Regions from separate parts of the Vreelandella indica genome, predicted to be linked through region 1. Evidence: predicted binding sites of a transcription regulator. Region 1 holds the regulator's gene; the other holds the start of a gene.
The links. Region 1 encodes PhoB, which activates phosphate uptake and scavenging genes when phosphate is short. Its sites were predicted from a motif close to TGTCATANNNNTGTCANA; they were not measured.
Positions count from the first base shown of each region.

Region 1 (7,310 bases):
AAAAAATTAGGCCTCGACTAGCGAGGCCCGATATCAGAATAGACTATAGGTAATAACTAACGTTAGCTTCCACTCCTTGTGCGGGACTCCAACCTTGGAATTAACCCTGACTAACGTTTGATTTCCTAACGATTCATCCTTGAACCTGAAAAGCATCCTTGCCTTTTTTACATCCTGTCAATCTCCCTTTCATCCGTTGAAAGGGCATTCTTTGATATCTAAAAAATAATTAATGATTAGTCAGCTACTGCTATTTTTACCGATCCTTTTTACAGATACAAACTCTTCGTCATATCGTAAGTACAATGTTTTTCTAACCTATCAATACGTCCTTACCTGTTTTTAATATTGCAGCTAGCATGCCAAAAACTCAGGAATAAAATTAAACCATATAAAATCAATAACTTAATAAAATAAAGTCAAGTTATAGCACTCTGTTAACATCGAAATACCAAGCTTAAAAGCTGTGTAAAAATGGCACATGGGTAAACTCTTACCAACCTTACATGCCAATATTGCACACCTTTACAGGTATGGTACGAGAGGTCGCTTACTGAGACCTATACAAGACGTGAAGCGGGAAATGAGCAGCGAAAAAGCGCCCCTTTACCAGGGTGGGATTCAATCTGTAATTGCGCATCGTGGCGTAATAGTACGTGCTTAACGATCGCCAAGCCTAAGCCAGTGCCGCCAGTTGCGGTGCTACGGCCTTTATCGACACGGTAAAAACGTTCGGTTAGTCGGGGAATATGGACGGGATCAATGCCTTCACCATTGTCTTCCACATCAATACAGCCACCGCCAGTCGCGCTAGCTTTCCAGCGTAAGGTGATGTGGCTACCTGCTGGCGTATAGCGAACGGCATTGAAGGCGAGGTTAGAGATGGCACTACGAATCTCCTGCTCACTACCCAGCAGGCGTGCGTCACTTTCAAGCGCGACAGTAATGGTATGACGCTGATTCGATAGCGCCAGCGCATCATCACAGATGCTTTGTAGCAAAGGCCCTAGCGACAGCGGATGGTGATCTTTCCCCCCCTGGTCGATTTCCAACCGGGAGAGCAGCAATAGATCATTGACCAGGTTTTGCATTCGCTGCGTCTGTTCCTGCATCTGGTTGATGCTTTTGCCCAAACGCGGAGGCAACTGATCAGCAATATCACTGTAGGTTTCCAGATAGCCGGAAAGGACGGTTAGCGGCGTGCGCAGCTCGTGAGAGACATTGGCAACAAAGTCGCGCCGCATCTGTTCCAGGCGGTGCAAGCGCGTGATATCCCGGGCCATTACCAGCCGTTCATCGTCACCGTACAGGGTAATTTGATACTGCAGGATTCGACGCTCGTCAATCGGCGATGTCAGCGTTAACGGCTCGCCATACTCCCGCGCATTGAAGTAGCGGATGAAACTTGGCTCGCGCAGTAGGTTGGTAATGTGCTGACCACGATCATGGGCAGTTTGTAGCCCTAGCATGTTCGTTGCAGCGCTGTTCCACCACTCTAGATCACCGTGGCGGTCGAGCATGACCACACTGTCACGCATCGCTTCAGACGACTCTTGAATACGGGCCAAAGTAGCACGCAGCCGACTTTGCGTTATACGCTGGCTTTTCTGATAGCGGTATAAACGATCAAACAATTCACCCCACATACCGTGAGCGGCAGGCGGCTCATCGTGAGGATGTAGGGTTAGCCATAAATAAAGTTCGCGTAGCTGCCGCAAGTGATAAAACAGACATACTGCAAGCCCTGCCGCAAGCCCTAGCCCTGCTGAGCCCAATAACCAGCCTAAGCAAGTACCCAGTGTGGCCAGCCACGCTAGACGCCACAGTTCACGGCTCCATAGGCGCACATTTACACCCGTGCAGAGAAACGGTATCCGGTACCCCGAACCGTTTGAATCAGGTTTTGATGCACATCGCCCAGCGCTTTTCGTAAGCGTCGAATATGCACATCGACAGTACGCTCCTCGACATACACGTTGCCACCCCAAACTTGGTCAAGCAGTTGGCTACGTGTGTAAGCGCGCTCTTGATGGGTCATAAAAAACTGCAGAAGACGATACTCGGTCGGCCCCATTTCCAACGCTTTGCCGTGTGCGCTTACCCGGTGACTTACCGGATCAAGCAGCAGGCCATTAATCTCAATCGGATCTTCAACGCCACGCGGCGTCGCGCGGCGCAGCACTGCTTTTAACCGTGCCACCAATTCGCGGGGCGAAAAGGGCTTGGTGATATAGTCATCGGCACCGGCTTCTAGCCCTTGGATCTTATTATCCTCTTCGCCTTTAGCGGTGAGCATAATAATGGGGATCTCGGCGGTGGCTTCTTCGCGCTTCAACCGCCTAGCCAGTTCAATACCGCTGGTGCCAGGCATCATCCAGTCAAGCAGCAATAAATCAGGTTGGTGGTCAACCACCATGGCATGAGCATCCTGGGCGTTATCTGCTTCGAGCACACGGTAGTCAGCCATTTCCAGCGCTACCGCGATCATCTCGCGAATCGACGATTCATCATCGACAATCAGAACGGTTTTGGCGGTCATACCAGAGCCTCACGGTGTGCAAAAAAGCCAGTTCAAAGAAAACAGTTCAATGACATGTCAGTGACGATAACACCATGACTTGATGACAGTTACATGACAATGGCAGTTACTAACCCGCCGCAGGCCACCAACTTAGCGCAATACCAGCAAAAATCAGCAGCCCCGACCAGTGATTATTCAGAAACGCCTGGAAACAAAGATCCCGCTCCTGATAACGAATTAAGCGCTGCTGATGCAGGAAAGTTGCCGCCATTGCAGCGAGCCCTAGCCAAAAGAACCCACCTAACCCGACCCGCCAGCCTACCCATGCCAGCAACCCCAGGGTGGCTACCTGGAGTAGGCCGATTATCAGGCGATCCGCGTCGCCAAACAGCACGGCTGTCGATTTAATGCCAATTTTTAAATCATCGTCGCGATCGACCATGGCGTATTGCGTGTCGTACGCCACCGTCCATAGCACGTTTGCACAGAAAAGCAGCCACGCTTCCAACGGCACATGGCCCAGCACGGCGCCAAAGGCCATTGGAATTGCCCATGAGAATGCCGCCCCCAGCACCACCTGGGGAAAATGGGTATAACGCTTCATGAACGGGTAAATAACTGCCAGAAATACCCCACCCAACGAGAGCAGCACCGTAAACCAATTAGTCAGTAGCACCAGAATAAACGCTGCGGCCACCAAACCAATAAACAGCAATTGAGCCTCGGTTTCGCTGATTCGACCTGTGGCGAGCGGGCGATGCTTAGTGCGTTTCACATGGCCATCGAAATGGCGATCTGCATAATCGTTCACCACGCAGCCAGCCGCGCGCATGACGTAAACACCGGCCACAAAAATCAGCAGTACATCACGGCCGGGTACCCCTTCAGCGGCAATCCACAGCGCCCAAAGCGTCGGCCACATCAACAGCCACGTGCCAATGGGTCGATCCAAACGCATCAGCTGTATAAAATCTGCCACGCGAGCCCATCCCTTCGGCCGCAACAGTGAACGATCCATGCTTACCTCACGAAAAATAAGATGCAGGCGCTAGCCTAGCGCGATGGCAGATCAAGGTCATCCGCCATCGCACGCAAAAAATACTCCTGCACCAACAACGACAGCCCGCCGTGATAAAACACTGAACGTCGGCCCCAGGTACAGTCACTCTCGATACCGTTCATACGAGCAAATAAGGGGGATTGGGTAGTGGCCTCAAGCGGCCCGCGAATTAAACCGGGCTGGCGAAATAACCAACTGCCGAGCGAGCGCTCACCTAACCCTTCCAAACGCTGGCCCTTTAACTGCGTGAGCGGGGCGACGGAGCGCGCCACCACCCACGGCGTTTCATCCAAGCACAGCGCTACTTCACGCAGCCATGCGTAGCGTTTGGGAGCAATGCCCAACGCCCGTGCCTCATCCTCTCGCGGCCAGCCTACGCCCTGGCGTAGCAGTCGAACGCGAAACTGCTTTTCACCTCCTGCGGCGATTAAGCGAGCAGTTAATGAGTCGGTTGAAGCAACCCACTGCCACCAGGAAGTACTCATGGCAGGTCGCGCCGCATCAACGGGGCGCCAGCGCGAAAAGTGAGGAGTTTGCCGAAAAGCTGCAGGCGTCACCAAGTTCTCCAGGGCAATAAACGGGTCGGCTAGTGTAACATGCAGCACTAACAGGCTTTTGTTTCAGCGACTTTTTTGGTGTCTGCATGCCCCCCTCACAACCAGAGCTCTCTTCATCCCACGCTGCGCTGGTCATTATTGGCACGGGAATGGCCGGGATTGGCTTAGCCCGCGCACTGCGCCGTCTCGGTGATCAGCGGTCAATCACGCTGATTAGTGCTGGCAGCGGTGACGATTACAGCAAACCGTTACTCTCCACCGGCTTCGCTAAAGGCCTAGCGCCCAACAAACTGGCCCAGCGAAACGCTGCCGAGCTGGGCGATGAGTTAAACGCCCGCATCATTACCCACACCCCCGTGGCGGCACTGGATGTGGATAACCGGACACTGCTTCTCGACGCTGGACAAGCGCCCAACTATGAAAAACTAAGCTCTGAAAAACTTAGCTACGACACACTGGTATTAGCCACCGGCGCTGCCCCCAGGATGCCGTTCAGCATCGACCCCAGCGTAGCCCCACGCTGCTTCACCATTAATGACTTAGACGACTACCGACGCTTTCATCAGGCGTTAGGCCAAGGCCCAGCAAGGGTGGCGATTGTTGGCGCCGGGCTGGTCGGCTGTGAATTTACAAATGATCTGCACGCCGGAGGTCATCACGTCAGCGTCATAGCGCCTGAAGCCACGCTACTGCCCCGCCTGCTGCCCGCGCCACTGGGCAACGCCCTGGGCGATGCCTTCAATGAGGCAGGCATCCGACTCTGCTTAGGCCGCACGATAGATTCACTAACACCCAGCAGCGGTGATGACATCGTATTACGATTGGATAACGGCGAGGCTATCAGCGCCGATCTCGTACTAATGGCAACTGGCCTAACGCCGCGTACGGCGCTTGCCGAAGCCGCGGGTCTTAACGTATCGCCGAGCGGCATACAAGTTGACCGCCAACTGAGTACTTCACACCCCGATATTTACGCCCTGGGCGATGTCGCCTGCGTCGATGGCGTTAACGCCATGTACGTGCAGCCGCTGCAAGCGAGCGCCAAGGCATTGGCGGCAACGCTTGCGGGCACTCCCACGTCGGTCAGCTTTGGCGCTTGGCCAATAGTCGTTAAAACACCCCTGCTGCCAGTGGTAGCCTACCCGCCAACCACCCCACCTGAATGCTGGCGAATTGAAGGCGAAGGTGGCGATATCAGTGCGTTAGCCGAAAATAAAGACGGACGTTTGATTGGTTTTGCGTTGACAGGGGGCTGCGTGAGAAGGAAAGTGGAGCTTTCCAGAGCAGCACCTACGCTGCTAGGCTGATTTTCGTCGCGTTCACGACTAGGCTAGAGAAGCTACCTAGTGCTAATGACCGCCCAACAACCTGCATTTGCTTTACGCTCGATTCTTTAACAAAAGTTCGATTGTTTACTAAAGGGAGATTTCTTATGCGCAAACCTGAACTCGCTGCTGCCATCGCTGAAAGTGCCGACCTGTCAAAAGACAAAGCAGGCCAAGTACTGAACGTTATTTTGGATGAAATCACTAACAGCGTTGCTAAGGGCGAAGATGTCGCTCTAATCGGCTTCGGTACCTTTACGGTACGTGAGCGCGCAGCACGTACCGGTAAAAACCCACAAACCGGTGCCCCACTACAAATTCCGGCCAGCAAAAATGTTGCCTTTAAGCCAGGCAAAGGACTTAAGGACGCCGTTTCCTAATGAAGCTCAAGCTGACGCTGTGGCTGCTGGGCATATTGCTCAAACGTGCCCTGCGCCGCAAGCCGCGCTTTCGTGAACAGTTAGAACGCATGCGCGGCCTGGACTGGGGAATTGCCACGGAAGATCTAAGCATAGCCCGCCACTACCGGATGACGCCGAAAGGCATCAGCACCGGTAAAGGGCTGCCCGTCGACTTAGACCTTGAACTGCGTTTCCGAGACCAAGCCACCGCGTTAAAAGTGCTCAAAAAGCCAACTCAGCAGGCCTTTCTTGACGGCATGATGAGTGGCAACGTGCGTTTAGTGGGCGACTCCGCCGATATGAACAAGCTGCAGAAGCTGCTCAAATATTTGTAGCCCAGTATTTGCAGTATTGAGCGATCAGCAAAGGGTAAACCAGGCAGAGGTATAACAGCTATCGATGGACATACCTCATCAACGCTTAGTGTACTTCCGCGTTACCCTGGAGTCTGGTTCAGTGCGCCGTGCTGCGGCGCGTCTGGACATTGCTCCCTCGGCAGTCAGCAGGCAAATTTCGCTGCTGGAAGAAGCCTTGGGAGCCACCCTCATGGAGCGTCAGCGCGGCGGCATTTCACCGACCCCGGTCGGTGAAATGCTGCTTGAATACTGCGAACGTCGCGGCGCACTGGACGAAGGCTTTATCGCGTCACTTGAAGCCTACCAGCGCATGGAAACCGGCAAGATATCGCTCACCGTCGGTGAAGGATTTGTCAGTGACCTAGTAGCGTCGCCGCTGCACGAATTTACCCAACGCTATGCGGGCATTCAGCTCGACATCCATACCGCAGGCACCTCGGGCATTATTGACGCCATTGTCGGCGATCACAGTCATATCGGCTTGATGTTCCATGAGCGTACCCATCCCCAGCTGCGTTTCTGGTCATCCAGTCCTCAGCCACTGATGGCTATTCTGCCGCCGGATCACCCATTGACCAGCCAGACGTCACCTCTCACGCTGACTCAGCTTAGCGCCCAGCCGATGGCCATGTGGGACACCACACATGGGGTGCGTCAAATGGTCGACCAAGCATTTCAGCAGTCTCGTATAGTCCCGCGCATGGCAATGAATACAAATTCCATGGTGGTATTAGCACAGTATGTGCGCAGCGGCATGGGCATTACCCTACTGCCCTCCTTTGCCGTCGCACACGATTTAGAAGCTGGCACGCTAGTGGCGCGTAAGGTAGATAATCCCCTTTTTCAGCGCTCCCAGGCCCACATGGTCACGCGCGTAGGCCGCCAACAGCCCAAGGCTAGCATTCTGCTGCTCAGACACTTACAGCGCTGGATGCAGGCCTTTCGCGACCCGGCCTCAGCAAGCGATTAACCAACGCCACTACCGTAGCCAAATGCCACGCTGGCTTCCGGTGCCGTTTCCACCCAGACGCTTTGCGGCACCGTGTATTCACGCAGGCCGTCCAAACCGCTTGAGCGACCGAAGCCACTA
Region 1 covers NZ_JBANSO010000023.1:26,444-33,753, reverse strand. Annotated here, with positions in the region: gene phoR (phosphate regulon sensor histidine kinase PhoR) at 561-1,847, opposite strand; gene phoB (phosphate regulon transcriptional regulator PhoB) at 1,850-2,539, opposite strand; gene ubiA (4-hydroxybenzoate octaprenyltransferase) at 2,649-3,539, opposite strand; gene V8L71_RS15405 (chorismate--pyruvate lyase family protein) at 3,575-4,186, opposite strand; gene V8L71_RS15400 (NAD(P)/FAD-dependent oxidoreductase) at 4,225-5,445, shown strand; gene V8L71_RS15395 (HU family DNA-binding protein) at 5,571-5,843, shown strand; gene V8L71_RS15390 (hypothetical protein) at 5,843-6,199, shown strand; gene V8L71_RS15385 (LysR family transcriptional regulator) at 6,264-7,190, shown strand; gene V8L71_RS15380 (aldehyde dehydrogenase family protein) at 7,187-7,310, opposite strand, start outside.

Region 2 (7,310 bases), on a different contig from region 1:
ACATCGGTGGTTGCGTTATTGGGTACAAAGCTGGCGCCAAATGTCAGTACGCCATCCAGAGCAGGCGATACATAGCCACCGGCGCATATCACGCGGGTTGGACCTGCTACCCCATCGGGTAGTTTTAGCTCGCTAATCTGACCGCGGACCGACTGCAGCGGCAATTCGATGGTTTGCGCAAAGCGGTTAGCCAAATGCGCACTGGCAATCACCACCTGATCGACATTAAGCGTGCTGGCATCGTCTAAATTGAGCTGCCACCCGGCGACTGTGCGGGTAAGGGACCTAACGTCACCCTGCTGGAAAGTCACTCCTGGCTGACTAAGTAAGTGCTCACATAGTGCCTTGGGCTGAACCCATCCCGCTTGTGGGTAAAACAGCCCATGGGGTGCATCAATGGGCATGGCCGCTGCTTCGCTTAGCGCCGGGTTGTTTAGCGCAGTGACAACGTTGCTGGGCAGCGGGTGTTGTTCAATAAAACGCTGCTGGCGGCGCGCTTCTTTATCGCTGCTCGCCAACTGCACCACGCCGCAAGGTTGCCATAAAGGGGGTGTGGATAACGGCTGTGTGGATAGCTGTTGGGTAAGCCAACGCTGGCTGTACAGCAGCCCGGCAAGGTAAACACGGCTCTGGTGATTAGTCTCGGCAGCCAGCTTTACATACAGCGCACCCTGGCGATTGCCTGAGCCGCCCGCGCCGGGGGCTTCGCGCTCAACAACCGTTACCTGAATGCCGCGCCGCGCTAACGCTGCCGCCATCGTGCTGCCCGCCAGCCCCGCACCGACTATCGCAACGTGCTTTACGGCCGCCACGGGCGGCGGGGTAAACCAGGGCGTTGCCTGGCGGCGCTGGTCCACAGGCGGCGTTTCGATACTGCCCGCAAGCATTTCCCGCTTGCGACCATAGCCTGGCACTTTCTTCCAGCTAAAGCCTGCGGCTTTTAATCCCCGTTTGACGATACCAGCGCAGGTAAAGGTGGCGAATGTCGCGCCGGGGCGTGAACGGGCGGCCATGGCGTTAAATAGCGCTGGCTGCCACATATCGGGGTTTTTAGAAGGCGCAAAACCGTCTAAAAACCAGGCGTCGACTTGGCCATCTAACTGCTCCAGGCGCTCTGTGGTATCGCCGAAATGCAGATCAAGCGTGACGCGCTCGGTTAAGTGCAGGCGGTGGATACCGCTCACGGCAGCGGGCCACTGGGCGCATAGCACCTGTGCATAAGCCGCTAGCGAAGGCCAAGCACTAAGCGCCTGTTCCAGCGCCTCATGCTCAAGAGGAAACTTCTCTGTGGATAACAGGTGCAGCCGCGCAGTGGGCGCTGCATGCTGCTCAAAACAAGCCCAGGCGCAGAGTATATTCAGTCCGGTACCAAAGCCGGTTTCACCAATGACGAACGGCCTTGCTGCTTTCCACTCAGCAAAGCGCTGGGGAAGATGGTTGGCACCCAGAAAAACATGTTCGGTTTCAGCGCGCCCATCGCCACGGGTGAAATAGATGTCATCAAATGCTGTTGCGTGGGGTGCACCCTCGTTCCAGGTAAGTAGAGGCGTGGTTAACGCCGCGAGGGCAGGCAAAGCATTGGGACGTTGGGTCACGCAGATATCCGTTTAATGAAGAAGTGGTTAAAAAATGATCAATTTGTCGCCGTCGGCGCTGGCTCTGGCTTAGCGCAAAGCGTCCGCCGGGTTTGCACAGAGTTTTCCACAGGCTCTGTGAAAAAGCGGGCGGACCCTCCACACTCGCCTATTGGGGTCAAGGCAAAACTTTCTTGAACGGCTTAACAATTACCTTGGCATAGACCCCCGCAATCATGTATGGGTCGGCATCCGCCCATGCGGTAGCCTCTTCCAGGCTCTCAAACTCCGCCACGACCAAGCTGCCGGAAAAGCCAGCATCGCCGGGATTTTCAGCGTCGATGGCAGGGTGAGGGCCAGCTAAAACTATCCGGCCTTCGTCACGCAGCGCTTCCAAGCGGGCGAGGTGATCAGGGCGAGCCGCTAAACGACGCTCTAAGCTATTGGGCACATCTTCACTCATAATGGCGTACAGCATGTGGATATAACTCCTTGAAAAGCAGGGAATGAAAAGTGAGCGTTCATTGACCGCGCAGACAGATGCGCGCACCATATCTTACCCATTGCGAACGATTTATTCACAGCTGAAAAAGCGCATTCTGACAAACTGCTTACACGGCGTCATGCTTATGTCTCGACTTCCTTATACCTTTGATGCCGATCAGCGTTACCCGGTTGATTTGCACATGCACTCCACTGCTTCTGATGGCGCGCTATCGCCCACTGAGCTGGTAACGCTGTGCGCTGAGCGCGGGCTGACGCACATGTCGCTTACCGATCACGATACCATGGACGGCATTGAAGAAGCGGGCCGCGCCGCCGAGCAAGCAGGGCTATGTCTTATCCCCGGCTGTGAGTTATCCACACGCTGGCAAGGGGTCAATATTCATGTCGTAGCACTGATGCCCGGTGGCTTGCAGGGGCCGATGGTGGAAGGCTTGATTCAGCAGCGTGAGGCGCGTATCCAGCGTGCGGAAGTCATTGCCGAACGACTGGAAAAAGTAGGTTTACCCGACGCCCTAGAAAAAGCGCGCCTTCACGCAGGCAGCGACCGCCCCCTAGGCCGCCCGGATTTTGCCCGCGCGCTGGTAGCAGAAGGAGTGGTGCCCGACTGGGCAAGCGCCTTTAAGCGCTACCTGGGCAGCGGCAAAAAGGGCGATGTCAAAGCCCACTGGCCGGAAATCAGCGAAGCCGTTAGCTGGATTGTGGAATCGGGCGGCGTTGCCGTGATCGCTCATCCATTGCGCCATGGCCTCACTCGACGCAAGCGTGGCCTGTTGATGGATACTTTCCAGGCGGCGGGCGGCCAAGCGGTTGAGCTGGTTAGCGGCCAGCAGAACCCGGATAGCACCCGTGACTTGGCGCGCCAACTGGTCGAGCGTGAGTTATACGCTTCCTTGGGCAGCGACTTTCACTTTCCCGGCAGCCATGCAGCACCCGGCAGTATGAGCTTGGTACCGCGCACGGCAGCGCCCCCAATATGGCAGCATCCGCGCTTGGTGCATCTACGCGATGCCGCCCCCGGCCTGTTAGCAATCGGCTAATTTTTTATTAGCTTAGGTTCTTACCAGCTTAAGTTATCAGCAGCTAAGGTCAGCTATGCTGTAGGAACCGCTAAGACAGTGAGCTATGAAAGGAGCAGTTTTATGAGCCAATATTTTCAGATTCACCCGGAAAACCCGCAAAAGCGGCTGATTGATCAGGCGATTGAGATCATTCGTAAAGGTGGCGTAGTGGCGTACCCCACCGATTCAGGCTATGCCTTGGGCTGTCATCTGGGTGAGAAGAAGGCCATTGAAAAGATTAAATGGCTGCGTTCACTGGACGATAAACACAACTTCACCCTGGTGTGCTCCGATCTCTCGGAAATTGGCACCTACGCCAAGGTGGATAACGATGTATTTCGGTTGCTGAAAGCCCATACCCCAGGCCCTTATACTTATATTCTGGATGCCACTTCAGAAGTACCGCGCCTGCTACTGCATCCCAAGCGGCGCTCCATTGGTGTACGCGTGCCGGATCACCGCATTACGCATGCGTTGCTGGCAGCCTTGGGCGAGCCGTTGATGAGCGTGACGCTCATTCCGGTGGGCGATGATTTACCCATGAACGACCCAGAAGAGATCCGCGAGCGTTTTGGCGCGCATCTGGATGCCATTATCGACGGCGGCGCCTGCCATCTAGACCCCACCAGCGTTATCGACCTGCGTGAGCTGCCACCTAAAATCATTCGCGAAGGGCGCGGTGATATCACGCCCTTCCAGGCTTAGCGTTAGGTACAAGCTAGTCAGAAGCGGACTCATCTTTATCGTCTTTTTTACGCGGGTCTTCGCTGTCTTCGTCTAGCCAAGTGCCGCAGCGCAGGCAGTAGCGGGCACGTTTCTCATGACGTTCGTGCCCGCAGCCGGGGCAGGCTTCTTCTGAGTAGCGCTCTTCACGAATCGAGCGAATCACCTGGGCGGAGAATACCCCGGTAGGCACGGCAATAATCGAGTAGCCCAACAGCATCAAAATCACTGTTATCGATTTACCCAGCGACGTGGCAGGCACAATGTCGCCGTAGCCGACGGTGGTCATACTCACGATGGCCCAGTACATCGACATCGGAATGCTGGTGAAGCCAGCTTCGGGTGACTCAATGGTGTACATCAAGGCCGCAAACAGCGTGATGACCATTAAGATGGCGCTAAAAAATAGCAGAATCTGCCGCATGCTGCGTTTGAGCGCGTCTAACAAAAGCCGCGCCTCACCGACAAAGTCCATCAAGCGAAGAATGCGGAAAATACGCAACACGCGCAGCAGGCGAACAATCACCAACCCATGGGCGCCCGGCACGAGTAGCACTAGCCAAGTGGGCAACACGGCAATTAAATCCACAATCCCATAAAAGCTCCTTAAATAGAGCAGGGGCCTTTCCAGGCAGTAGATTCGCAGGGCAAGCTCAATGGAAAACAGCAGCGTAAAGGACCATTCGAGGTAGAAAAAAATGTGTCCGTAACGTTCAGCATAAACCTCAATACTGCCCAGCATAATGACCGCAACGCTTAACAAAATCGCCCCAATCAAGGCGATATCAAACGCTTTAGCACCCGGCGTGTCAGACTCAAAAATAATATGAAACAAGCGGGTACGTAGGCCTTCCGCGCCAGGGGTAAGGTGTAAATTCATCGCATCATCCTGAAGTGGGCCTCAATACGGTCCTTAAAAACAGTCCTTAAAAACAGTCCTAAAATAGCGTTAAGCCGTTAGCGTAGCTCGGTTTGGTACGCCAAGCGATGGGCCAGTGCCAACGCAGCGTTACCATAAGCCGTGCTGGGCTGACCATGGGCATCTAAGCCGCCGGGTAACGCCTGAGCATACGTGCGGGCATCGGCATCCAGCGCGGGGTGGTCGGCGAGGGTGACTAACGCCTGTTGGGCATCGCTTAGAAAGCTTGCCTGCTGGCTGTCGTGGTAGGCGTCCAGCGCCAGCGTTGCGCGGTGTAGCCACTCTGCCGGGGAGTGTGCTTCGGGTAGTGGCCAGTGCTGGTTGCTAAGTGCATTACCACGAGATGCTTTGCTGCTATCTGAAGGGCGCAGCGGCACCTGCTCTGAAAGTGTCAGTGCCAATGCCCACAGCGCCTCCGGGTCGCCGTCCTTTAATTCAAGTTCTACCTCGCGGATGGGTGTGCGGTAGCCACCGCTGACAATTTCGCCCTCATCCAGCACCAGCTCGATATGACAGCGCTGGTTGGTTGAACCTGGGTTTACTAAGCCATCGGTTAGCTGCCAGCTGCGCCGCGTGAAATCGGTGCTGAGTTGGGGGGCGAGGGCATTGAGCACGCTGCTAAGCTGGCCTTGAAAGGGGGGCAGTTCGGCAAGGGCTACCAGATCCAGTTCGTGGCCAGGAACTTGCCACTCCCACTCCTGTCGTTGAGATAATCCGCCGCCGCCCTGGCCTGCGGTTTTCACCGTTTGCAGCACTTTGCCATCTATTTTGCGTAGGCGTAGTGCAATATGCGCCTTCGCTAAATCGCCTTCCGGGGTGTCAAAATAGGTATTGGTCAACGTGTGCTGGTGCGAGGGTTTTGACACTAGAAACGGATGGTTACACAGCGTGGCCGGTCCTTCTGGTGCAAGGGCAAGTTTCAGTTCTACTTCTATGGGAATGGGGTTTTTCATGACGCTCGCCACCTCGTTATCGTGACATTTAAATGAATATTTGATTACATTTATGAACTTTTCATGACGGCGGCGGGCGCACTCTTTATACTGGCGCCGCCATTTCCAGGCTTCCCGAAAACAGGCTAAAAGGCATTATGGTTACCTCCAATCCTTTTTCTTCGATGTTTGGCCGCTCGCCATTCCAGCCGTTATTGGCCCATATCGTCAAGGCAAATGAATGTGCCGATCAGCTGTTGCCGTTTTTTGAAGCAACGCTGGCTGATGACTGGGACAAAGCGGCTGAACTGCGCGAAAACGTCACCCGCTTAGAGCATGACGCCGATACGCTGAAAACAGAGCTGCGGTTGAACCTGCCCAACACCATGTTTCTTCCGGTGTCGCGCTCCGATCTGCTCGACCTGATCAGCGTGCAGGACAAGATCGCCAACAAGGTGCGTGACATTACCGGCATTATGTTGGGGCGTAAAATGCGCGTGCCGGATGAATTGGCCGATGCAATGCGCGATTACATCCGTACCAGTGTTGCTTGTGTTGCCCAAGCCCGCCAGGCATTGGAAGAACTTAAGGACCTGCTTGAGTCCGGCTTTGGAAAAAACGTCTCTGACGTCATGCAGAACATGATTCGTGAACTGCACACTCTTGAGCACCAAGCCGACGATCAACAAGTGACGATCCGTCGCCAACTGTTCTCGCTTGAGAGCCAGCTACCGCCAGTGGACGTGATCTTCCTTTACAAAATCATTGAATGGGTTGGCGAATTATCCGATCGCGCTGAGCGAGTGGGTAGCCGCCTGCAGATCCTGACTGCCCGCTAAGGGGACCTTTCATGCAGATTATTGCCCAGCACGGTGACATCTTCATTATCCTGGCCTGTTTGTTTGGCTTCTTCATGGCCTGGGGCGTGGGTGCGAATGACGTCGCTAATGCGATGGGAACCTCGGTGGGGTCGAAAGCGATCACCATCAAACAAGCCATTCTTATCGCTGTCGTCTTCGAGTTTTTAGGCGCGTGGTTGGCGGGTGGTGAGGTTACCAACACGATCCGCAAAGGGATTATCGATCCTGAGTTGTTGCAGGATGATCCGCAACTGCTGGTATACGGCATGCTGGCAGCCTTACTGGCCGCTGGCACCTGGCTGCTAGTGGCGTCTATGAAAGGCTGGCCAGTTTCCACGACCCACTCGATTGTCGGCGCGATTGTGGGCTTTGCGGTCGCAGGGTTAGGCCCAGCCATGGTGGATTGGGGCGCCGTGGGTACGATTGCTGCTAGCTGGGTGGTATCACCCTTGTTGGCAGGCACCATTGGCTTTGTGCTGTTTAAATCGGTTCACCACCTGATTTTTGAAGATGCCAACCCGTTCACGGCCGCTAAACGCTACGTGCCGGGCTATGTGTTTCTGGTAGGTTTTATCGTTTCAATGGTCACGCTGACCAAAGGGTTGTCCCATGTGGGGCTGGACTTATCCTTTAATCAGAGCCTGCTGTTGTCAATTTTGCTGGGCCTGGTGATTATGGGCATCGGCTTGATTATGCAGCGGCGTATCAAGTTCGAGCACAACGCAAATGATCACTTC
Region 2 covers NZ_JBANSO010000005.1:41,417-48,726, reverse strand. Annotated here, with positions in the region: gene mnmC (bifunctional tRNA (5-methylaminomethyl-2-thiouridine)(34)-methyltransferase MnmC2/FAD-dependent 5-carboxymethylaminomethyl-2-thiouridine(34) oxidoreductase MnmC1) at 1-1,595, opposite strand, end outside; gene V8L71_RS04700 (YciI family protein) at 1,753-2,052, opposite strand; gene V8L71_RS04695 (PHP domain-containing protein) at 2,204-3,118, shown strand; gene V8L71_RS04690 (L-threonylcarbamoyladenylate synthase) at 3,221-3,844, shown strand; gene V8L71_RS04685 (ion transporter) at 3,858-4,742, opposite strand; gene V8L71_RS04680 (CYTH domain-containing protein) at 4,820-5,734, opposite strand; gene V8L71_RS04675 (TIGR00153 family protein) at 5,872-6,552, shown strand; gene V8L71_RS04670 (inorganic phosphate transporter) at 6,564-7,310, shown strand, end outside.
Region 2: V8L71_RS04680 (CYTH domain-containing protein) is a predicted target of PhoB. The motif match lies at 5,755-5,772, and genes of this name have one in related genera.